Regions from separate parts of the Klebsiella terrigena genome, predicted to be linked through region 3. Evidence: predicted binding sites of a transcription regulator. Region 3 holds the regulator's gene; each other region holds the start of a gene.
The links. The regulator CRP, encoded in region 3, controls carbon source genes, mostly activating them, when cyclic AMP is high. The targets are predictions, from matches to a motif close to ATGTGANNNNNNTCACAT.

Region 1 (7,955 bases), 510 kb from region 3:
CAGGCGAAACGGGGGCTGAGGATTAGAAAATTTTGGAAAACTTATCGATGTTGCCGGCATCGTAAACGAACGGCTCTGCCATCGCGCCGCTGCCGTCGGCATCCAGCTTCACCTTGCCGAGCCTGCCCATGCTGGCTTCGGTTTTGGTTGCCGTGCCTTTGACTAAATCGTCGGCCAGGTAGGTGGCGGCGTAGCCGAGGTCAATGGGGTTCCAGATAGCAAAGCTTTTGCTGGCGCCGGACTTAATCGCTCCGGCCATTTCAGACGGCAGCCCCAGCCCGGTGACGTACACCTTGCCAATCTTGCCCTGATCCTTCACCGCCTGGGCGGCGGCAACGATCCCCACCGACGAAGGCGAGACGATCGCTTTCAGATTGGGATACGACTTCAGCAGGCCGACCGCTTCGCGGTAGCTCTTGTCGGAGAGATCGTCCCCGTAGGCAACGGTGACCAGGTTGACGGAAGGGTACTTCGGCAGCACCTTCTTCATCTCTTCGATCCAGATGTTCTGGTTGGTTGAGGTAGGGGTCGCGCTGAGGATCGCCACGTCGCCTTTTTTGACGTTCAGCGCCTTCAGGGCGTCCGCGGCGAGCCTGACGTTGGTCTCGCCAATCAGTGCGTTATTGGAAGGATTTAAGTGGATCTGGCGGCCCGCTGGCGCAACGCCGGAATCCCAGGAGACCACTTTGATCCCGCGCTGCATCGCTTTTTTCAGCACCGGCACCACGGCGTCCGGATCGTTGGCGGAAATGGCGATCGCATCCACCCCCTGGGCGATCAGCCCGTTCAGCACTTCGATCTGCGCTTCGGCGGTGGTGGTGGTGGGGCCGGTATAGATCACTTTCACATCGCCTAACTCTTTAGCCGCTTCCTGCGCGCCGACGTTTGCTGCCTCGAAGAATCCATTTCCCAATGATTTTGCCACGAGGGCAATTTTAACTTCAGCTAAAGCAGAACCGGACAACGCCAGAGCGGCAACGGTGAGGATCAAGCTTGTCTTTATTTTCATTGCTTTTACTCCACATGATTGAGTTAGTTTCCCACCGTCTTTCATCTTGCTGATGCGTGGGCTTCCCGCAGGGCGAAAGAGTTAGGGTAGAGTTTGCAGGTGACAGAGTTCGCCCCGTCTCGGTGAGCGGGGCGCGATGTAATTATTGATAAAGGTCTAACGCGGACTGCACGGGCTGTACATCAAAGCGCTTGCCGAGGGCAATCAGCTCTTCGCGGGTGATGGTCTGCTTCATGCCACCCATGGAGTAAACCTTCACCAGCACTTCAGCCGATTTCTCGGCGGTATCGATCAGGCCAAAGGTCTCATCCAGCGTCGGCCCGCTGCCGAAGACGCCGTGGAACGGCCACAGCACCAGCGAATGCTGACGCATTTCCAGCGCGGTGGCTCCGCCGATTTCGTCGGTACCCGGCACCATCCACGGCAGAATGCCGACGCCGTCCGGGAACACCACCAGGCATTCGGTGCTGCCTTCCCAGAGCTTGCGGGTGAAGAGATCGCTGTTGTTCTCCAGCACGTAGGTCAGGGCGATCAGGTTGGTGGCGTGGCAGTGCATGATCACGCGATCTTTGCCGCCGGTCAGCCTGATGCGTTCGCTGTGGGAGAGGAAGTGGGCCGGCAGTTCTGAGGTCGGCACCGCCTCGTGGGTTAAGCCCCACAGGACGTGATATCCCGCACCGTCGCTGTCCACTTTGACCACGCCGAGGTTGGCGGCCGGATCGAGCTGCACGTTGCGGAAAAACTTACCGGAGCCGGTGACGATAAACGGCTGGTTGGCCAGCGTCGGCATCGGCTGGCTCAGGGCGATATAGCGCGGTTTGGCGTGGAAATCCGCCGCGAAAGGTTCGATATCGGCCTCGTCGAGGCGCAGCGTCAGGTTACCGCCGTTGCGCTCATCCCAGCCCTTCAGCCACGCATCTGTGGTGGCCTTAATCATGCCCTGGACGAACCAGGAGTCGATAATCGTGTGCATAGTCTTGTGCTTCCTGTTGATTCGGCACGGGGTTGACCCCGCGCCCTGAATAGGTTGTTTATCTGTCGGTTGCCGGGCTACCCGCGCTGGCTGAGAACGGCCTTCTCGTAGCCGCGAACGCTATCCAGCCACTGGCTGCCCGCCGGAGTATCGTGACGCTGGCAGTACATCTCCCAGACGGCCTGCCACGGCAGGCATTTCTGCTCTTCCAGCAGCGCCAGGCGGGCGGTGTAATCGCCGTCGGCTTCCAGCTGGCGCAGCTGTTCCGTCGGCTCCAGCAGCGCGCGCAGCAGCGCTTTTTTCATGTTGCGGGTACCAATCACCCACGCCGCGATGCGGTTGATGGAGGCGTCGAAGAAATCGAGGCCGATGTGCACGCGGTCAAACAGGTTGTGGCGGATGATTTCGCTGGCGATGGCCTGGGTTTCGTCATCCAGCAGCACCACGTGATCGCTATCCCAACGCACCGGGCGGCTGACGTGCAGCAGCAGGCGCGGAATGTAGAGCATGGCGGCGGAGATCTTGTCGGAGATGACCTCCGTGGGATGGAAGTGCCCGGCGTCCAGGCACAGCGCGGTCTGCCGGCTGGTGGCATAGCCCATATAGAATTCATTGGAGCCGACGGTGTAGCTTTCGGCGCCGATACCGAACAGCTTGCTCTCCACGGCATCGATGTGATGCGCCGGGTCGAGCTTCTCGCTAATGACCTCATCCAGCGCGTTCAGCAGGCGCTGGCGCGGTGCGAGGCGGTCAACGGTGATGTCCTTCATGCCGTCCGGGATCCAGATATTCATCACCGACGGGGTGCCCAGCTGCTCGCCGAAATAGGCGGAAACCCGGCGGCTGGCCTTGCAGTGATCGATCCAGAACTGGCGGATTTCATCGTTAGCGTGCGAGAGGGTAAAACCGTCGGCGCTTAGCGGATGTGAGAAACAGGAAGGGTTAAAGTCGAGACCCAGCCCGTTGCTTTTGGCCCACTCCACCCAGTTTTTAAAGTGCTCAGGTTTGATTTCGTTACGCGCAACCGGGGCGTCGGACTCCAGGTACAGCGCGTGCAGGTTCAGCCGTTTCGGTCCGGGGATCAGGCTCAGCGCCTGCTCAAGGTCGGCGCGCAGCTCGCCCGCGTTGCGGGCTTTACCCGGATAGTTGCCGGTGGCCTGAATCCCGCCGGTTAAGCTCCCCTCCGGGTTTTCAAAGCCCGCGACGTCATCGCCCTGCCAGCAGTGCATGGATACGGGGAGCCGGTCCAGCTGGCGCAGAGCCTCCTCGACATCCACACCGGCGGCGGCGTAGCGCTGTTTAGCAATTTCCCAGGCTTGTTCAAGTTGAGTGGTCATGCGCAAAGCTCCTTGGTCTGTTGTTGCTGAAACTGCGCAACGAAGCGGGCAATTTCATGTTCAGGATTAGGGGTAAACGTGGTGAGCGCGTAGTTGTCGCGTACCACCTGACGGAAATCATCGACGTTGTTCAGCTCATCCAGCGTCATCAGCTGGATGCCGATATTGCCGAGCGTAGAGGCCTCGACGGGGCCGGCGATAACCGTTATGCCGCAGGCGTCCGCGCACAGCTGATTGAGCAGCGCGTTCTGACAACCGCCGCCGACGATATGCAGCTGGCTGAAGGGCTGGCCCCGCAGCCGGGCAAGCTCGCCGAGCACGCGGGCGTACAGCAGGGCGAGGCTGTCAAAAATACAGCGCGCCAGCTCGGCGTCGCCGTCGGGCACCGGCTGTCCGGATTCGCGGCAGGCGGCCTGAATTTCAGCGCTCATATTGGCCGGGTTGATAAAACGCTCATCGTTGCAGTCAATCACCGAGCGGCAGGCCGGTAGGTCGGCGGTCTGGGCAATCAGCGCCGGCAGGTCGCTGACGTTCTGCTCTTTCAGCACCCGCTGCAGCAGCCACAGGCCCATAATATTTTTCAGCACCCGATAGCGGCCTTCGGCGCCGCCTTCGTTGGTGATATTGGCCCGCAGCGCATCGTCGCCGGTGCAGGGGGTTTTGCTTTCAAAGCCCATTAACGACCAGGTGCCGGAGGAGAGATAGGCCGCATTTTTACCGGTCAGCGGAGAAGCGATCACCGCGCTGGCAGTATCGTGACTGGCGACGGCGACGACCGGGATCGCGTTGCCCTGCGGGCAAATCCAGTGGCCGATCACGTTGCCGGGATGGGTCGGGGTACCGAACCACTCGCGCGGCGCGCCGCTCCAGTTCAGCAGATCCTCATCCCAGCTATCGCTGTTGATATTGACCAGCTGAGTGGTGGTGGCGTTGGTGTATTCCCAGTTCATCTGGCCGGTCAGACGGAAGCTGAAGTAGTCCGGGATCAGCAGCGCGTGCGCGGCCTGGCTCACCAGCTCCGGCTGCTGCTCAACCAGGGCGCGCAGCTGGTAAAGGGTGTTGAACGGCAGAAACTGAATGCCGCTGCGGCGATAGATATCCGCTCGGCCTATCTGCGTTTCGGCATGCTGCATCAGGCCGTGGGTGCGGTCGTCGCGATAGGAAACCGCGAGGCCGACGCGCTGGCCCTGGCCGTCGAGCAGGACATAATCCACGCCCCAGGTATCAATGCCGATGCTGTCGATAAGGATGCCCTGCGCGCACACCAGCGCCAGCCCGCGGCGAATTTCGCCTTCCAGGCTATCGATATCCCAGCAGTCGTAGCCATCCACCTTGTGCAGGCTGTTGGTAAAACGGTGGATTTCACGCAGCGTTAGCGCACGCTGTCCGCTTTCATAGCTGGCGAGCATCACCCGCCCGCTGGAAGCGCCTAAATCAACGGCGACACAATGTCGAAAACTCATGGCAGAGATCCTTCTGAAAATCATTGCCAGCAGTCTAAAAAAGTCGCCGGTCGCGCACCTTCTTGCCACGGACAGAGAAATTTCTCCGCTGGCAAGAAAGCAAAGGTGACCGTGAGAGAGCTCACAATTTCATTCTGTCGCTATCGACGTGGGGGATGTGACGCTCTCCGCAGTTCCCGATCTTTCCGGCTGTTTCTTGAAAAAGCGGCAGGCTTTACGCCGTTTGCGGTCGAAAATTGAAGGCCGGATTGCCGGTCCTTAATTACTATTTGCGACAGTGATTGATAACATTTCTCATTTCGAGGGAGCTGCTATGACCGTATTGCACAGTGTGGATTTCTTTAAGTCCGGTACTTCTGCTGTTGCCATTGAGCCACGCCTCCCTCAGTCGGCGTTTCCGGAGCATCACCACGATTTCCATGAAATTGTTATCGTCGAGCACGGGACGGGGATCCACGTTTTCAACGGCCAGCCCTATACCATCAGCGGCGGCTCGGTCTGTTTTATTCGCGATCACGATCGCCATCTTTATGAACATACCGATAACCTGTGCCTGACCAACGTGCTCTACCGCGCACCGGATGCCTTTCGCTTTCTGAGCGGCGTCAGCCAGCTGCTGCCGCAGGAGCAGGAAGGCAACTATCTCTCGCACTGGCGGGTTAATCAGGGGGCTTTGCAGCAGGTGCGGCAGATCGTCAGCCAGATGGAAAGCCTCGGCGGCGAGTCGGATGTGCATACCATTGCCAGCCGGGAAATTTTGTTTATGCAGCTGCTGGTGCTGCTGCGCAAAAGCAGCCTCGCGGAAGGGGCCGCCGATAGCGAGGCGCGGCTCAATCACCTGATGGCGTGGCTGGAAGATCACTTTGCAGAGGATGTCTGCTGGGAAGAGGTAGCGGCCCAGTTTTCGCTGTCGCTGCGCACGCTGCATCGTCAGCTCAAGCAGCAGACCGGCCTGACGCCGCAGCGCTACCTGAACCGGGTGCGGTTGATGAAGGCGCGCCATCTGCTGCGGCACAGCGATGACAGCGTAACGGATATCGCCTATCACTGCGGATTCGGCGACAGTAACCACTTTTCGACGCTTTTTCGCCGCGAGTTTTCCTGGTCACCGCGTGATATCCGCCAGGGACGCGACGCCATTCTTCAGTAACGCGAGAGCAGTCAACGTTTTAGCGAGCAAAATCGCGAATAATCGAACGTTATTTGTGCCTGGAGTTGTCGCGGTGGCCGGTCAGTTGATTCTTCGCAAAGATGAGTTTTTTGCCTCGCCTTCTCAGGCGGTGGCGGTAGCGGATCGCTACCCGCAAAACGTCTTCGCCGAGCATACCCATGAGTTCTGCGAACTGGTGCTGGTGTGGCGGGGAAACGGCCTGCATGTGCTTAACGATCGCCCGTGGCGCATTACCCGCGGCGATCTGTTCTATATCCGCGCGCAGGACAAGCACTCCTATGCGTCGGTGAACGATTTAGTCCTGCAAAACGTCATCTACTGCCCGGACCGGCTGCGGCTCAACTTTGACTGGGCGGCCCATATTCCCGGACTGTTTGGTACGCCGTGGGTTCCGCACTGGCGAATCGGCAGCTCCGGTATGACCCAGGTGCGGCAGGTGATTACCCAGCTTGAACAGGAGAGCACCCGCAGCGACCCCCAGGCCAATCAGATGGCCGAGCTGCTGTTCGCCCAGTTGGCGCTCATTCTGCACCGACATCGCTACGCGACCGACAACCTGGCGGCGACCCAGAGCGAAGCCCTCCTCGATAAACTGCTGACCGAACTGGCCGGCAGCCTGAACCGACCCTTTTTCCTCGATCGCTTTTGCGCGCGGGAAGCGTGCAGCGAGCGCGCCCTGCGCCAGCAGTTTCGCCAGCAGACGGGTATGACGATCAACCACTATTTACGTCAGCTGAGAATTTGCCACGCGCAGTACCTGCTGCAGCATACGGAGCGGCTGATTGGCGAAATCGCTATGCTGTGCGGATTCGAAGACAGTAACTACTTTTCGGTGGTCTTTAACCGTGAGATTGGCATGACGCCGGGGCAGTGGCGGCAACGCAGTCGCGTCGCCGCTTAGGCGTTTAGTTTGCCATTCCCAGGCCGACAATATTGGCGGCAATAATGATCACCACGCAGCCAAGGCTGAGTACGCCGACCGGACGCCGTCCGGCGTTGTTCCACTCCTTCAGCACCAGCCCCACCAGCCCACCGCACAGAACGTAGAAGCTCATATGCAGCATCCAGCTCATGTAGTCGTACTGTGCCGGAATGCTGGCGTGGCCCCATGCGTAGAAGAAGAACTGCAGGTACCACATCAGGCCGCCGAGCGCGGAAAGCAGGATATTGGCGATGATGAGCGGTTTTGCCCGCGAGAAGTCCGCTTTTATCGACAGGTTTTTCACTTTTGCCAGCCGAATAAAGCAGAATCCGAGGTTCACCAGCGCGCCGCCGCCCATGATGACCACGTAGCTAGGCAGAGCGGTGTACAGCGGGTCAACCCCCAGCGCCGCGGCGGCTTCGTGCATCGGTTTGGCGGCGTTCATTGCAAACGACATCCCCGCCGAGAAAATGCCGCACATGACCGCCAGGACCAGACCTTTTTTAAGGTTGAAGTCTGCGGCCTTAATGCCCATTTTGCGCTCTTTCAGCTGCCCCGCTCGGGTGACAATGGCGACGCCAATCACCGCGACCAGCACGCCGAGCAGTGTCATCTGACCGCCTTTGGTATTGATTAAAACCTCGAACTGACCGTTGAGAATCGGGGTCATGAGCGTACCGACGATCAGGGTAATGCCGATGGCGATACCGATCCCCATCGACATGCCGAGATAGCGCATGGTCAGGCCGTAGTTGATATTGCCGATACCCCACATCGCGCCGAACAGGAAGACCGGCAGCAGAGTCGAGGCGCTAAAGGAGTTGTAATAGGCCCAAAAATCAGGCAACAGCAGGGCGCTGATAGTCCAGGGCAGGATCAGCCACGAGACAATCCCGCCGATAGACCACATGGTTTCCCATGACCACTGCTTAACTTGTTTGAACGGAGCATAGAAACAGGCTGCACTGGCCGCACCTATCAAATGCCAAAAAATACCCATCGTAATCGCGTGATTCATTGATTTTATCCTCATCTATTTTTTATCGGATAAATCTTCTTCCGACCCGATGAGTGTAAAAA
Region 2 (7,955 bases), 1.3 Mb from region 3:
GTTATTAATCGGATGAATATCGCAGGCGATGGCGTAGACGATCTCCAGCACCCGCATCCGCGCCGGATCCTGCTGGGGCAACAGCGGCGTCTGCGGATAGTGCCGGTCGAGCCAGTCGGCGATCGCCAGCGACTGGCCCAGGGATTCGCCCTCGTCGGTCATCAGCGCAGGCACCAGCCCGACCGGATTCAGCCGCCGATACTCGAGGGCGTTTTGCTGGCCGATACGAATATTGACGCCCACGCTCTGGTAGTCGATCCCCTTCAGCGCCAGGGCGATACGCACCCGGTATGAAGCGGAGCTATTGAAAAAACTGTACAGCTTCATCGCTCACCTCACACCACGCGCACGGCGATGGGCGTCAGTCCATCCACGCCGCCGTTAATCACATCCCCTTTCACCACCGCGCCAACGCCTTCCGGGGTGCCGGTGAAAATCAGGTCGCCGGGCTGCAGCTCGAAGAAGCCGGAGAGGTAGCTGATGGTTTCGTTAACCGACCAGATCAGATGGCGAATATCGCTGCGCTGATGGTCTTCACCGTTCACCTGCAGCCAGATCGCCGCCTCATTAACCGCCACGCTATCCGCTCTGTGCAGCGGCGCAATCGGCGCGGAGAGATCGAACGCCTTGCCGATTTCCCACGGACGCCCCATCTGGCGCATCTCCATCTGGCGGTCGCGGCGGGTCATATCGAGGCCGGTCGCGTAGCCCCAGATATAGTCGTGAGCCTGCTCCAGCGGAATATCGCTGCCGCGCTTGCCGATCGCCACCACCAGCTCGATTTCGTAGTGGTAGTTGTCCGTCTGCGCCGGATAGGGCAAATCGAGGGTTTCGCCTGCGGCTACCGCCACCACCGCATCGGCCGGTTTACAGAAGAAAAACGGCGGCTCGCGGTCCGGGTCAAAGCCCATTTCACGGGCATGAGCGGCATAGTTACGCCCCACGCAGTAGACGCGGCGCACGGGAAACTGCTCCTCGCTGCCGATAACGGGAACGGTAACCGGGGCCTGGGGAGCAAAAACGTATTGAGTCATGATCGAGTCCTTATTATTAGTAACGCGCTTCGCGGAACAGGCCGAGGGTTTCCTGGACCGGGCGGTCCGAGAAGCTGAATAACACCGTCTCCTGCGCTGCGGTGAAAGAGACGCCGTGCCAGGTCGGCACCACGAAGATGTCTTTCGCCTGGAAGGTAAAGGTTTGCTCGCCGACGGTAACCTGCCCGCTCCCTTCGACGACGTGGTAGATAGTGCTGTCGGTGGTTTTCGCGGTCCGCGAGCTAAAGCCTTTGGGCAGTAGCTGCAGGAAAGCGCCCATTGATGGCATCGGGTAGCCGCCGGTGAGTGGATTGACGTAGCGCATTTTGTAGCCGTCCCACTCGTCGGCGGCGCCCATTTTGGTCAATTCATGCAGCGCGTCGCGGCTGCGGTCATAGCGGTAGTTAAAGATCGGCGAGGAGTTGCCCACCTGGTGGCGCAGCGGCAGCATGTTGGCGGCGTAGCGCGGCAGATAGTCGCCCTCCTTGCGGGTGACCGGCTGCTGATCCTCAGGATAATCTTCGGCAAAGCCGCAGCCCAGATAGTTCACCAGCGGCAGGTCGAGGCCGTCGAGCCAGATAACCGGCTCATCGCTGGGGTTGCCGTGGTCGTGCCAGCGCCACTGCGGGGTGAGAATAAAGTCGCCGGGACGCATCGCCGTGCGCTCGCCGTCGACGGCGGTAAAGGCCCCTTCGCCCTCCACGACAAAGCGCAGCGCCGACTGATTATGCCGATGGCTCGGCGCCACCTCGCCGGGCATGATCAGCTGTAAACCCGCATACAGCGAGGAGGTAATGGAGGAGTGGCCGCGCAGGGCCGGGTTCTCCAGCACCAGCACCCGACGCACCGCTTCTTTGGCGCCAATCAGCCGGCCGCTTTCCAGCAGCAGCGGGCGAATTTCCTGATAATTCCAGTAGGCCGGCGCGCAGTTGGCGTTCGGCGTTTTCGGCACCAGATGATGCAGCGACTCCCACAAAGGCGTCAGGTTCTGGCCCGAGATATGCTCGTAAAACTGCTGGCGACCGCCGGTAACTTCCGTTGCGTGCTGAGACATGATTGTTCTCCTTATTTATTCACGATGCCCGCGGAGGGCAGCGCGTCGGGTACGGTAATCGGATTGCGGACAACCAGGGTCAGCAAAATCAGCATTCCTGCGCTAATCGCGGCCGGAACGGCGATGACGAAAAACAGGGTATCGAATGAGAAATTCATCGCCATCATCATGCCGCCGGAGAGAGAGCCGACGATGGCTCCGCAGCGGCCGACGGCGTTTGACCAGCTGACGCCGGTGGCGCGGCTCTGGGTCGGATAGAGCGTGGCCGTTAGCGCGTTAAGGCCCACCTGCGAACCGCTGACGCCAATCCCGGTGCCGAAAATCGCCAGCGCCATTAGCCACAGGCCGTTCTCGCTAAGGCCAATCATCACGATGCAGACCGCGCCCAGGCAGTAGCTCAGCGCCAGCACCCGATACGGATTAAAGCGATCCATCAGCACGCCCAGCAGCAGCGCGCCGAAGGTGCCGCCAATCTGGAAAGCGGCGGTGACCCATGAGGCGTGCTGCAGGTCGATGCCGCGATGGTTGAGCAGCGTCGGCATCCAGCTGGAAAGCAGGTAGATAATCAGCAGGCTCATAAAGAACACCACCCATAGCATCAGGGTAATGGGCAGCTGGCGGCCAACGAACAGCTGGCCGATGCTGCCTTTAGCGCCGGTGGTTGGCTCATCCAGCCAAAAATGGGTCTGCTCATAGCGCTCGCCGGTAATAGCGCCGACGGTTTTCGCAATCACCGGCTGCGGCAGCCGGCGGCGGATCTGCCAGCGCGGGGATTCCGGCAGCACCGCCAGCAGCGCCGCGGCCAGTAGCAGCGGCAGAACGCCGCCAAGCGCCAGGATGCCGTGCCAGCCAATCTGCGCTACCAGCTGGGCGCTGACCACGCCGCCCAGCGCCGAACCGAGGGTAAAGCCGCAAAACATCAGGGTCACCAGCGCACCGCGCCGCCGGGCGGGCAGATACTCAGAGGTCATGGTAATGGTGTTCGGCATCGCCCCGCCGAGGCCGAGCCCGGTCAGGAAGCGCAGGATAACCAGCGTCTCGAGGTCGGGGGAAAAGGCCGAAAGCAGGCTAAAGAGGCCAAATAACGCCACGCAGAACTCAATCACCCGCTTGCGACCGAAGCGGTCGGAAAGCGGGCCGCACAGCAGAGCGCCGGCGGTTAAGCCCAGCAGGCCTGCGCCAAACAGCGGCGCGAGCTCGCTGGCGCCGAGCTGCCAGTGGGCGCGAATATCGGGAGCGATAAAGCCAATGGCGGCGGTATCAAAACCGTCGAGCATGACCACCAGAAAACAGCAGATAATCACGCGCCACTGCCGGGCACCTACCGGAGCGGCGTCCAGCAGCGTTTGCAATTCACGTCGTTGAGTCATCGTTATGCCTCAGTGCAGGGAGGAGGAGATGTTGTATTTATTTCTTTTATGTTGCGATTTTGTAACTCAGGCGATGAAATGTACAATGGTATCTCGGGCATAGACATAACCTGGAGGTTATTGCTAATGGCAAACTGGACGCAAAAACTGAAGCTGCATCATCTGCAAATGCTGGTGGCGCTCGGCGAGCAGGGCAACCTGACGCAGGTGGCGAAAATGATGAATATTACTCAGCCCGCGCTCTCTAAATGGCTGACTCAGTTTGAAGAAGAGGTCGGCATGCTGCTGTTCGAACGCCATAGCAAAGGCCTACGCCCTTCCGAAGGCGGCAAGCTGCTGCTGCAGCACGCCCAGCGCCTAATCAACGATATGTCCCGCTCGCAGTATGAGATTGAGCGCTTCAAACAGGGCGGGCTGGTGGGTAGCCTGATGATCGGCTGTTCGCCTGTGGCCACCGACTGCGTTGCGCTGGCCATTCTCTCGCTGCTCAAGGAGATGCCGAGCCTGCATCTGAACATCGAGGAAAAGGTGATGACCCCCCTGCTTCACGACCTGCTCTCCGGGGTGGTGGACGTGGTGGTAGGCCGGGTGGGCGGACGGGCGCTGGAGCTGCCGCTTAACTATCGGGTGCTGTATACCGAGCCGGTGTGCTTCGTCGCCCGCCCCGATCACCCGCTGGCGCAGATGCCGAGCCTCGGCTGGGCCGACCTCGCCCACTGGCGCTGGATAGTCTGGCCAACCGGCACGCCGATCCGCCTGAGCATTGACAACGCCCTGGTCGATAACGGCGTGATGCTGCCGGAAAATACCATCGAGTCGGCGTCGATGAACGTCACCAGCAACCTGCTGCAAAGCAGCGACATGATCTCTATTCTTTCTTTACGCCTGGCACAGCGCTTTGCCGAACAGCAGCAGCTGGCAATTCTTAATTTGCCGCGCATCGAACAAAAAGGTAGCGTCGGGGTATTCTGGCGAAAAAGTGAAACGCCATCGCTTGCCCTCAGCCGGTTTCTGGATTATCTATCGCAGGCATCGTAGCCGTGGCGCTGCCCGCGCGGGGTTCCATTTCTCTATCCCCGCTATGCGTATTATTCATGATGTGATCGGTAGCACATTTTTGGGTTTAATTGTATGATGAATGCGGTTCATCAAGGGTTATTACCATGAGTCAATCACTGATTATTATCTGGCAGTATCTGCGGGCTTTTGTGCTGATTTACGCCTGCCTGTACGCCGGGATTTTTATCGCCTCCCTGCTGCCCATCACCATCCCAGGCAGCATTATCGGGATGCTGATTTTGTTTGTCCTGCTGGCGCTGCAGATTATGCCGCCGAAGTGGGTTAATCCCGGCTGTAACGTGCTGATTCGCTATATGGCGCTGCTGTTCGTGCCCATCGGCGTGGGCGTAATGCAGTACTGGGATTTGCTCCGCGCTCAGCTCGGCCCGGTCGCCGTCTCCTGCACCATCAGCACGCTGGTCGTTTTTCTGGTTGTCAGCTGGAGCTCTCATCTGGTGCACGGCGAACGCAAAGTGGTCGGCCAAAAAGGAAGCAAAAATGATGCATGAAATCTGGTGGTCACTGCCGCTGACGCTGATCGTGTTTTTCCTCGCCCGCAGGCTGGCAGCGCGCTTTAAATTTCCGCTGCTCAACCCGCTGCTGGTGGCGATGGTGGTCATCATCCCTTTTCTGCTGCTGACCGGCATCTCTTACGATCGCTATTTTCAGGGCAGTAAGATCCTCAACGATCTGCTGCAGCCTGCGGTGGTGGCGCTGGCCTTTCCTTTATACGAGCAGCTCCACCAGATTCGCGCCCGCTGGAAATCGATTATTACCATCTGCTTTATCGGCAGCGTGGTGGCGATGGTCACCGGGACCACCGTGGCGCTGTTAATGGGCGCGACGCCGCAAATCGCCGCGTCGATCATGCCGAAATCGGTCACCACGCCGATTGCGATGGCGGTCAGCGGCAGCATTGGCGGTATTCCGGCAATCAGCGCGGTATGCGTTATCTTCGTCGGCATCCTCGGCGCGGTTTTCGGCCATACGCTGCTCAACCTGATGCGCATCCGCACCAAAGCCTCACGCGGCCTGTCGATGGGTACCGCCTCGCACGCGCTGGGCACCGCGCGCTGTGCGGAGCTGGATTACCAGGAGGGGGCCTTCAGCTCGCTGGCGCTGGTGCTGTGCGGGATTATTACCTCCCTGGTTGCGCCGTTTTTGTTCCCGGTGATTTTAGCCGTGGTGGGATAATTTGTGATTTAAGTCACATTTATTAATGCAACATAATAGAGTTGCACAAACAATGAGATATTAATCACATATACAGGCCATCACCGCCCGTACACTAGATTTCCATTACATTGTTATGAGGCAACGCCATGCACCCACGTTTTCAAGCTGCTCTCCCTCAACTGACGGCAGACCTGCAGACGGCAATCGCCCCGATGCTGACCGACCCGCATTTCCCGGCCATGCTCGATGCAGACCAGGTCGCCGCGCTGCAAAGCGCAACCGGCCTCGACGAAGACGCGCTGGCCTTTGCCCTGCTGCCGCTGGCCGCAGCCTGCGCGCGCGCCGACCTCTCGCATTTTAACGTTGGCGCTATCGCGCGCGGCGTCAGCGGGCGCTGGTATTTCGGCGGCAACATGGAATTCCTCGGTGCGACCATGCAGCAAACCGTCCATGCGGAGCAGAGCGCCATCAGCCATGCGTGGCTGCGCGGCGAAAAATCCCTGCTGGCAATCACCGTTAACTACACGCCCTGCGGCCACTGCCGCCAGTTTATGAACGAGCTCAACAGTAGCCAGGTGCTGCGCATCCACCTGCCGGGCCGCGAGGCGCATTCGCTGCAGCACTATCTGCCGGATGCGTTTGGTCCGAAGGATCTGGAGATCAAAACGCTGCTGATGGACGAGCAGGATCACGGCTTCCCGCTGAGCGGCGACGCGCTGGCGCAGGCGGCGATCCGGGCGGCAAATCGCTGCCACATGCCCTACAGCCAGTCGCCGTCAGGCGTCGCGCTTGAGCTGAAGGACGGCACGATCTTCTCCGGCAGCTATGCCGAAAATGCCGCCTTTAACCCGACGCTGCCGCCGCTGCAGGGCGCCCTTAACCTGCTCAGCCTGAACGGCTATGATTATGCCGATATCCAGCGGGCCATTCTCGCCGAAAAAGCCGATGCGGCGCTGATCCAGTGGGATGCCACCGCCGCCACGTTGAAGGCCCTCGGCTGTCACAGTATTGACCGCGTGCTGCTCGGTTAAATCCCCCATAAAACGGGCCTCTGGCCCGTTTTGTTGAAAATCCCCGCAATCAAACGATGGTTTCTTGCTCTTGCCCGGCGGGTAAAGTAGCCTGAACACTCCATTGTCTACCGTTGAGCCCAGGTTAATGTTAAAGCGTGCGTTATACAGCCTGTTAGTCCTGTTCGGCCTGCTGCTGTTGACCGTGCTGGGTCTTGACCGCTGGATGAGCTGGAAAACCGCGCCCTATATCTACGATGAACTGCAGGATCTGCCCTACCGCCAGGTTGGGGTGGTGCTCGGCACCGCCAAGTACTACCGCACCGGGGTCATCAATCAATACTACCGCTACCGCATCCAGGGTGCGCTCAACGCTTACAACAGCGGCAAGGTGAACTACCTGCTGCTCAGCGGTGATAACGCGCTGCAGAGCTATAATGAGCCGATGACAATGCGCCGGGACCTGATTAAAGCAGGCGTCGATCCGGCGGATATCGTGCTGGACTATGCCGGCTTCCGCACCCTCGACTCTATCGTGCGGACCCGCAAGGTGTTCGACACCAACGATTTTATTATCATCACCCAGCGCTTCCACTGCGAGCGCGCGCTGTTTATCGCCCTGCATATGGGCATTCAGGCGCAGTGCTATGCGGTCCCGTCGCCAAAAGATATGTGGAACGTGCGGATGCGCGAGTTCGGCGCGCGCTTTGGCGCCCTCGCGGACCTCTACGTGTTCAAACGCGAGCCGCGTTTTCTCGGCCCGCTGATCCCTATTCCGGCACAGCAGGAAGTTCCGCAGGGAGTGCAGTCCTATCCGGCGGTGACGCCTGAGCAGCTGCTGGAGCTGCAGAGTAAATAGCGCGCGACCGACCGGGGTCGCGCAGCGCTAAATCCGCCGTTTAATCGCTAAATTCAACCACCCGGTTACGGCCGCCGTTTTTGGCGTCATACAGCGCCTTATCGGCCTCATCGACCATTTTTTGATAATCAGGATGGCCGCGATAGTGGCTGACCCCGAACGAGGCGCTGAGCGCGACCTTTTCCCCCTCCGCGGTCACGTAAGGCGAGCTGGCAATTTTGTGGCGGATAGCGTCGACAAAGCTCAGCGTCTGGTGGCGGGTAAACTCCAGATAAACAATCATGAACTCCTCGCCGCCGTAGCGGAACACGTAGTCGCTGGCGCGCGTGCTCTCCGTCAGGATCGCCGCGATATGGCGTAATACCTCATCCCCGGTCGAGTGGCCCCAGGTAT
Region 3 (7,955 bases):
GGCGGTACAGCGCGTACTTAGCGCTTAGTTGCGCGTAGCCAGATGCCGTGATGCGGGCGCTGACGCCATGCCACCGATGAGATGGTGTGCATGGTGTTCAGATGATCGAGGATCCGCTGCAGGTGCTGCTCCATGGTGCTCAGCGGGCCGCGGGGCACGTCCGCATCCTGCGACTCCATAATATTCACCTCGCCGGCGCTACCCGGCCCGTCGGTATCCAGCCGCTGCTGACAGCGCTGTAGCGCAATCTCACAGGATTCAAGATAGCGCCGGGCCAGATCCGGCGTCAGCATATTGTGCTCGCGGGCCAGCGTGGTCATGGCGTTGATATGCTCGACAATAAACTGGCTATGGGTGACCCATAGCTTCATATCGTCAAGATATTGCGAGTTAAAGCCGGGCTCCTGCATCGCCTGATTCAGCGAGTTATACAGCGAGTTGTGTGCCTGGTTGACGCGCATCCGCCGATAGGCCAGCGCCGGCGCCTGGTGATCGTCGCTGAGAATAAGGCGGATGGCCTCCTGGTCCGCCTCCAGCGCGTCGTGGGCGTTTTTACGCAGCAGGCCGCTTTGCCACTGTGGCCACAGCCATACCATCCCGCCGAAGGCAATCAGACACCCGATAAGCGTATCGATAAGCCTGGCGACAATAAACTGCTCGCCGTTAAGCGTCAGCAGCTGCAGGGTATAAACCGCCGTGACGGTAAAGCCCACCATCGCCCAGCCGTAGCTCTTGCGAATAATCAGATAGCTCAACAGCGTGATAATTAGCATCGCGGTCAGCGTATAGCCCTCAGGGACGTGAAAGTGCAGCGTCAGTCCGGCAATCACCAGGCCGGCGAGGGTCCCTGCCGCCCGGTGGACGATGCGGACCCGCGTTGCGCCGTAGCCGTTCTGGGTGACGAAAAGCACCGTCATCAGGATCCAGTAGGGTTTGGGCAGGTTTAGCGCACTGCCCATCAGGCTCGCGGCGGTGAGCATCACGCAGATCCGGGCGGCGTTGCGTAAAGCCGGCGATTTGTAAGAGAGATAGTTTTTCAGCGCAGGCAGTAGCGGCAGGCGCCGTTCCTTATCGGCCATCAGGTTACGTGGGTACAGCGGACGCTGGGTGCGCAGCACCCGGGCAAGGCGGCTGAAGTGCCATGCGCAGAATTGCCCGACCGGGTTGTCGGGGTGCTGAGAGGCAATCTTCTCCAGGGCGCCGATCTGCTTATCCATGTTAAAGCGCTGCGGATAGCGGTGGTAGAGGATGTCATCCGCCAGCACCCTTAGCCGCGCGGCGACGGTTTGCGCATTCCAGCGGATTACCGCTTCCGCGTGGCTGCGTTCGACCAGCTTCTGCACCTCTTCCGGCTGATGCAGGCTGACGGAAATATGTTCCTGCAGATCGAGGGCAACCTGAAACGCCCGCAGCAGGCGCTTATGGTCGCTACGCTGATTGGCCGCCAGCATATGCATCTGCTGGTAGCACTGGGTGATCAGGTCGACGACCTTTTGCTGACGGGTCAGCAGCGGAGGCAGCGAGGTTGCCGGGTCGATATGCTGGGTCAGCAGGCTGTATTTGGCTTCACAATAGTTGGCCAGCTCCCGGTAGAGCAGGCTTAGCGATTCGCGCAGCGGCTGCTCGCGCCACAGCCAAAACCAGAACCAGTTGAATAGCCCGTACCACAGCGTGCCAAGCGCGTAGATCAGCAGCGGTTCCCAGATCGGCATATTGCCGGCGAGGCTCAGAGTAAAGATGGCGGCAATCAGCGAGGCGGGCAGCAGCCTCGCGTGCAGCGAGCTGATTTCTGCCGTGACGCCAAGGAGCAGGGTCAGGCCGCTGAGAATTAAAGGGAGCGGGATATCGTGCTGGAGAAGGAGCTGAACGATCAGGCTGCAGCCGGCAAAGAGCGAGCCGCCAATAATCAGGCGTTTAAAGAAGCGCTTATGCGGTGTATCAAGACCGGCGACGTTGCAGCATGCGGGAACCAGCGAGAACAGCAGACCCTGCTGCAGATGGCCGAGAAGGAGGCCTATTGCGACCGGCAAACACAGCACCAGCGTTTGCCGCAGTGCGTAGTTGACTTCCGGGTGGTAAATCAGCCTGCGCCACATAGAGGGAAAACAAAAACGGCGTGTTGCAGGAGCAACACGCCGTTTTATCAGCTTAACGCGTGCCGTAGACGACGATAGTTTTACCGTGTGCGGAGATCAGATTTTGATCTTCCAGCATCTTCAGAATACGGCCAACGGTTTCACGTGAACAGCCGACGATCTGACCGATTTCCTGACGGGTAATTTTGATTTGCATACCGTCCGGGTGGGTCATGGCGTCAGGTTGTTTTGCCAGGTTCAGCAACGTCTGGGCGATACGGCCGGTGACGTCGAGGAAGGCAAGGTTACCGACTTTCTCAGAGGTAACCTGCAGACGGCGGGCCATCTGCGACGAGAGACGCATCAGAATATCCGGGTTAACCTGGATTAGCTGACGGAATTTTTTATAGGAGATTTCGGCCACTTCACATGCGGTTTTCGCACGTACCCAGGCGCTACGCTCCTGGCCTTCTTCAAACAAGCCTAATTCACCGATGAAATCGCCCTGGTTGAGGTAAGAGAGAATCATCTCTTTACCTTCTTCATCCTTGATGAGCACAGCCACAGAGCCTTTGACGATGTAGTACAACGTTTCTGCTTTTTCACCCTGGTGGATCAGCGTGCTTTTAGATGGGTACTTATGAATGTGGCAATGAGACAAGAACCATTCGAGGGTAGGGTCTGTTTGCGGTTTGCCAAGCACCATGCGCGGTTATCCTCTGTTATAAGCTATCTCCGGGTGCCGACACTACACGGCATCCGGGCATGCAATCGTATTGTTTCCCTATGCCTGGGAAGCTGGCTGGTGATTTTTCTTCAGCCTGTAATGTGAATTCCTCTGCATACATGCAGTACATCAATGTAATACTGTAGCATCCTGACTGTTTTAGCATAGCTTTTGCCGCGTGTCTCCTGGTGTCTCGCTTCAGCATGATGCAGGTCGCCTTCCGTTGCGAGATTTGTTATGTACGTGTAATCTGTCAGGAAAATTGCAACCTTGGAGTTAAATTTTATGCAAGCTCGTGTGAAATGGGTGGAAGGGTTAACCTTCATCGGTGAGTCGGCTTCCGGCCACCAGATTTTGATGGACGGTAACTCCGGGGATAAAGCGCCGAGTCCGATGGAAATGGTGCTGATGGCCGCCGGCGGCTGTAGCGCCATCGACGTGGTCTCAATTTTGCAGAAAGGACGTCACGATGTGACCAACTGTGAGGTGAAGCTGACCTCAGAGCGTCGGGAAGAGGCGCCGCGCCTGTTTACCCACATCAACCTGCACTTTATCGTGACCGGCCGCGAGCTGAAGGATGCGGTCGTTTCGCGAGCGGTAGACCTGTCGGCGGAGAAATACTGCTCGGTGGCGCTGATGCTGCAAAAAGCGGTAAATATCACGCATTCGTACGAAGTTATCGAGGGCTAAGCCGGAAGGCCAGCCCGTGGCCCCGGTTTGCGTCGTGCAGCCGGGGTGTTTACCGGCTTAACCGATCTTTTTCCCTGCCATCAGCCGTTCAACCAGCGGCGCCATGATCAGCTCCATCGCCAGCCCCATTTTGCCGCCCGGTACCACCAGCGTATTGATATGCGAGATAAACGACCCTTGCAGCATCGCCAGCAGCCACGGGAAGTCGATATCCTGCAGGTTGCGGAAGTGGATCACCACAAAGCTTTCATCCAGCGAGGGAATACCTTTAGCGGCGAAGGGGTTCGACGTATCAACGGTGGGAACCCGCTGGAAGTTGATATGGGTACGCGAGAACTGCGGGGTGATGAAGTTAATATAATCTTCCATTGAGCGGACGACCGAATCCATCACCGCTTCGCGAGAGTGCCCGCGCTCGCTGGTATCGCGGATGAGCTTCTGGATCCACTCCAGGTTGACGATGGGCACGACGCCCACCAGCAGGTCGACATTGTGCGCCACGTTGTGCTGCGGGGTGACAACGCCGCCGTGTAGCCCTTCGTAAAACAGGACGTCGGTCGGCTCCGGCAGCGGCTGCCAGGGCGTGAAGGTGCCCGGTACCTGATTCCACGGCACGGCCTCGTCATAGGTATGCAGATATTTTCTCGACTGGCCGGTTCCGCTGCGTCCGTACTCGAGGAAGGTGTTTTCCAGCAGGCCGAAGTCGTTTGCTTCCGGGCCAAAATAGCTGATGTGCTTCCCCTGATCCCGCGCTTTGCGGATCGCCATGTCCATTTCCGGGCGGGTGTAGCGATGGAAGCTATCGCCCTCGACTTCGGCGGCACGCAGGTTCAGCTGGGCGAAGATTTTGCGAAAGGCGAGGCTGGTGGTGGTGGTTCCCGCGCCGCTGGAGCCCGTGACGGCAATCACCGGATGTTTGGCAGACATATCAACTCCCAGATTAAACGATGGTGTGGCGCCGCCTTAGCCGTGGAACTGCTTGCGGGGCATGATGTTGACCGTCTCGTGCAGCTCTGACCACACCAGTACGGCTTCTCCGCTTTTCAGCTGCTGTTTTACATCGGCGACCTTATCGGCCAGCGAGCGTTCATGTTCACCATAATCGGTGCCTTCGCGCAACACAAAGGTTTCAATCAGGTTATCCAGCGTTTCGGGATCCAGATCCTGCCAGGGAATAATCATTTTTTTCCTTCCAGCCAGCGCGTTAGCCAGTCCGGGATCCGTCTTTCCAGCCACATCTCAGGCCTGCGCAGCGTGCCGCCGACAAACCCGACGTGCCCGCCCTGTTCGGTCAGCTGGTACTCGACGTTGGCCGGTAGCTGCTCCTGCGGCGGAATGGAATGATGGTCCATGAACGGATCGTCTTTCGCGTGAATGATCAGCGTGGGTTTCGTGATATCGCTCAGACGCGGCATCGCGCTGCACTGGCGATAGTAGTCCAGCGCATCGGCAAAGCCGTGAATTTTGGCGGTGATGGTATCGTCAAACTCGCGAATGCGCCGCATGCCTTTGAGCTGGCGTAAATCAACCGGCAGAGAGCCCGGGTAGGCTTTCAGCTTGCGCGCGGCGTTCGCTTTTAACAGGTTCAGCAGATAGCGCTGGTAGACGCGGGAGAAGCCTTTATCCATATGGTAGCTGCAGGCCTCCAGCATGAACGGGGCCGACACGATGACCGCCGCGTCGAGCGGGACGCTGTCGCCCTCGTTTGCCAGCAGGCAGCCGAGCATATTGCCGCCCAGCGAATAGCCTACGGCGGCCGTGGGCGCGGGACCAAATTCGCGCTGCAGCCAGCGCAGGAACCAGGTGCCGTCTTCCGTCTCTCCGGAGTGGTAGATGCGGTTATTACGGTTAGGCTCGCCGCTACAGCCGCGGAAATGCATCACCACGCCGAGCCAGCCGCGCTGCATTGCCGCGTGGATCAGGCCGTGAGCGTAAGGGCTGTGCAGGCTTCCTTCCAGACCGTGAAAAACCACCAGCCGCGGCTTATGGCGGGCTGATTCGGGATCTTCGCTCCAGGCCAAATCGATAAAATCACCGTCGGGGAGTTCAAGGCGCTGCCAGTGTGGAGTAAAGCCCAGTTTGCGGCGGATCAGTCGCGGCAGCATGGTTTGCAGATGACGATTGCCCACGCCGCGCATTGGGTGAAACTCGCGCGAGTCGTCTTCGGGGGGCGTCATTTCTGTAGGGGTGATTTCAACCATAGCACCAGAGCAATTAATAAACTTATAAACACTATACCGCGCATGAAGTGCGCAGGTTAGCCAATATGTGATCTTATGGCCAGCTGGTGGAGATTACGCGAAAAAGAGCGGGCGCTATAGGGCCTTTTGTGGCATGAAGAGTGGCCCCGAAAGCTCATTGCCAGTGAACCGTCGAGGCCGCGCGCTCGGCCCGCAGGGCTTAGCCTTCCTGCAGCATCTGCTCCAGCTGTTCCTGCGCCTCCAGCCAGGCCATTTCGCACTCTTCCAGACCCGATTTGGCACTGGCCTGCTGCTGCAGGCAGGCGGTCAGGTCCGCTTTGCGGGATGCGTCATACAGGCCGCTGTCGCCCAGTTTCTCTTCCGCCTGCGCGAGCTGGGCGTTGAGCTTATCCATCTCTTTCTCAAGACGGGTAATCTCTTTACGCAATGGCTGAGTCAGGGTGCGCAGCTCCGCTTCCCGGCGCTTTTGGTCTTTGCGGGACTGGGCGCTGTTGCCGTTATCTTTGATCGCGTCAGACGACTGACTCTCCTGCTTCTGCGAGTCGCTCAGCCACTGCTGGTAATCTTCCAGATCGCCGTCGAACTGCTCAACCTTGCCGTCGTGGACCAGATAGAGATCGTCGGTGGTCGAACGGATCAGGTGGCGATCGTGCGAGACCACCACCAGCGCGCCTTCGAAATCAATCAGCGCTTCGGTTAAAGCCTGGCGCATATCGAGGTCAAGGTGGTTAGTCGGTTCATCGAGCAGCAGAAGATTAGGGCGCTGCCAGACGATCAGCGCCAGCACCAGGCGCGCTTTTTCGCCGCCGGAGAAGCGCTGGGTTGCTTCGTTGACCTTATCGCTCTGGAAACCGAAGCCGCCGAGATAGTCGCGCAGCTTCTGCTCCAGCTCCTGCGGCGCCAGGCGAGCCAGGTGCTGCAGCGGTGATTCATCCGCCCGCAGGAACTCCAGCTGATGCTGAGCGAAGTAGCCCAGCTTAATCCCTTTTGCCAGCCCCACTTCGCCCTGCAGCGGCTGCAGCTCGCCGGCCAGTAGCTTGATGAGCGTCGATTTACCGGCGCCGTTGCGTCCCAGCAGGCCGATGCGTGAGCCGGGAACCAAATTCAGCTTGATCGAGTCGAGGATAATGCGTTCACCGTAGCCAGCGCTGACTTTTTCCATCTTCAGCAGCGGGTTGGGCAGGCTTTCCGGCGCGCGGAAGCTAAAGTGGAACGGGTTATCGACGTGGGCCGGGGCGATAAGCTCCATGCGCTCCAGCATTTTAATGCGGCTCTGGGCCTGCTTCGCCTTGGTGGCCTTGGCGCGGAAGCGATCGATATAGCTTTGCAGATGGGCGACGCGCAGCTGCTGGCTTTCATACATCGACTGCTGCTGCGACAGACGGGTGGCGCGCTGTATTTCGAACGAGCTGTAGTTGCCGGTGTACTCGAACATGTTTTGCTGTTCGATATGCATAATTTTATCGACGATCGGATCGAGAAAATCGCGATCGTGCGAGATAAGGATCAGCGTGCCGGTATAGCTTTTGAGCCACTTTTCCAGCCAGATCACCGCATCGAGATCGAGGTGGTTAGTCGGTTCATCCAGCAGCAGGAGGTCAGAGCGACAAATGAGCGCCTGCGCCAGGTTCAGGCGCATACGCCAGCCGCCGGAGAAGTCGCTCACCGGGCGCTCCAGCTGTTCGTTGCTGAAGCCCAGGCCGTGCAGCAGGCTCGAGGCGCGTGAGCGGATCGTCCAGGCGTCAATGGCATCCAGCTTGCCGTGAACCGTCGCAATGGCGTGACCGTCATTGCGCTCGTTGGCCTGATTTAAATCGGCCTCGAGCTGGCGATATTCCCGATCGCCGTCAATAACATAATCAATGGCCGGCTGCGCTAGCGCAGGGGTTTCCTGATTAACCCACGCCAGCTGCCAGTTGCCCGGAAAGGTCATACTGCCGCCGTCGGCGCTAATCTCGTTTTTCAAAAGCGATAGCAGCGTGGATTTACCGCAGCCGTTTTTGCCCACCAGACCGACCTTCTGGCCAGGGTTGATGGTAGCGGTGGCGTTGTCCAGCAGGACGCGTACGCCGCGACGAATTTGTAACGAGGAGAAAACAATCATAAGGCGCCGTATGTTCAGACTATGTTAATTTGTCATTATGATAATGTAATGTGGTAGCAAATAGCTCCACCGGGCCGCAATGGTAGCCCAAAATGAAGACGATACACAAAGTCATTCTGGTTGCGTTGAGGCGCAGCCGTTGTTCAGGCCACTACAAG

Region 1: a site for CRP is predicted at 4,938-4,955, ahead of rhaS (HTH-type transcriptional activator RhaS). Genes of this name have one in related genera too.
Region 2: a site for CRP is predicted at 5,764-5,781, ahead of cdd (cytidine deaminase). Genes of this name have one in related genera too.

What each region holds. Positions count from the first base shown of each region.
Region 1 covers NZ_CP050508.1:5,486,310-5,494,264, reverse strand. Annotated here, with positions in the region: gene rhaS (rhamnose ABC transporter substrate-binding protein) at 23-1,009, opposite strand; gene rhaD (rhamnulose-1-phosphate aldolase) at 1,152-1,982, opposite strand; gene rhaA (L-rhamnose isomerase) at 2,060-3,319, opposite strand; gene rhaB (rhamnulokinase) at 3,316-4,782, opposite strand; gene rhaS (HTH-type transcriptional activator RhaS) at 5,096-5,932, shown strand; gene rhaR (HTH-type transcriptional activator RhaR) at 6,006-6,854, shown strand; gene rhaT (L-rhamnose/proton symporter RhaT) at 6,859-7,893, opposite strand.
Region 2 covers NZ_CP050508.1:1,688,562-1,696,516, reverse strand. Annotated here, with positions in the region: gene maiA (maleylacetoacetate isomerase) at 1-327, opposite strand, end outside; gene HCK03_RS08030 (fumarylacetoacetate hydrolase family protein) at 336-1,034, opposite strand; gene gtdA (gentisate 1,2-dioxygenase) at 1,051-2,088, opposite strand; gene mhbT (3-hydroxybenzoate transporter MhbT) at 2,100-3,458, opposite strand; gene HCK03_RS08015 (LysR substrate-binding domain-containing protein) at 3,585-4,496, shown strand; gene HCK03_RS08010 (CidA/LrgA family protein) at 4,622-5,026, shown strand; gene HCK03_RS08005 (CidB/LrgB family autolysis modulator) at 5,016-5,711, shown strand; gene cdd (cytidine deaminase) at 5,840-6,724, shown strand; gene sanA (outer membrane permeability protein SanA) at 6,852-7,562, shown strand; gene HCK03_RS07990 (GGDEF domain-containing protein) at 7,603-7,955, opposite strand, start outside.
Region 3 covers NZ_CP050508.1:401,467-409,421, forward strand. Annotated here, with positions in the region: gene argD (bifunctional acetylornithine/succinyldiaminopimelate transaminase) at 1-28, shown strand, start outside; gene HCK03_RS01805 (YccS/YhfK family putative transporter) at 18-2,096, opposite strand; gene crp (cAMP-activated global transcriptional regulator CRP) at 2,149-2,781, opposite strand; gene HCK03_RS01815 (OsmC family protein) at 3,088-3,492, shown strand; gene HCK03_RS01820 (phosphoribulokinase) at 3,550-4,419, opposite strand; gene HCK03_RS01825 (YheU family protein) at 4,456-4,674, opposite strand; gene HCK03_RS01830 (hydrolase) at 4,671-5,693, opposite strand; gene HCK03_RS01835 (ABC transporter ATP-binding protein) at 5,893-7,797, opposite strand.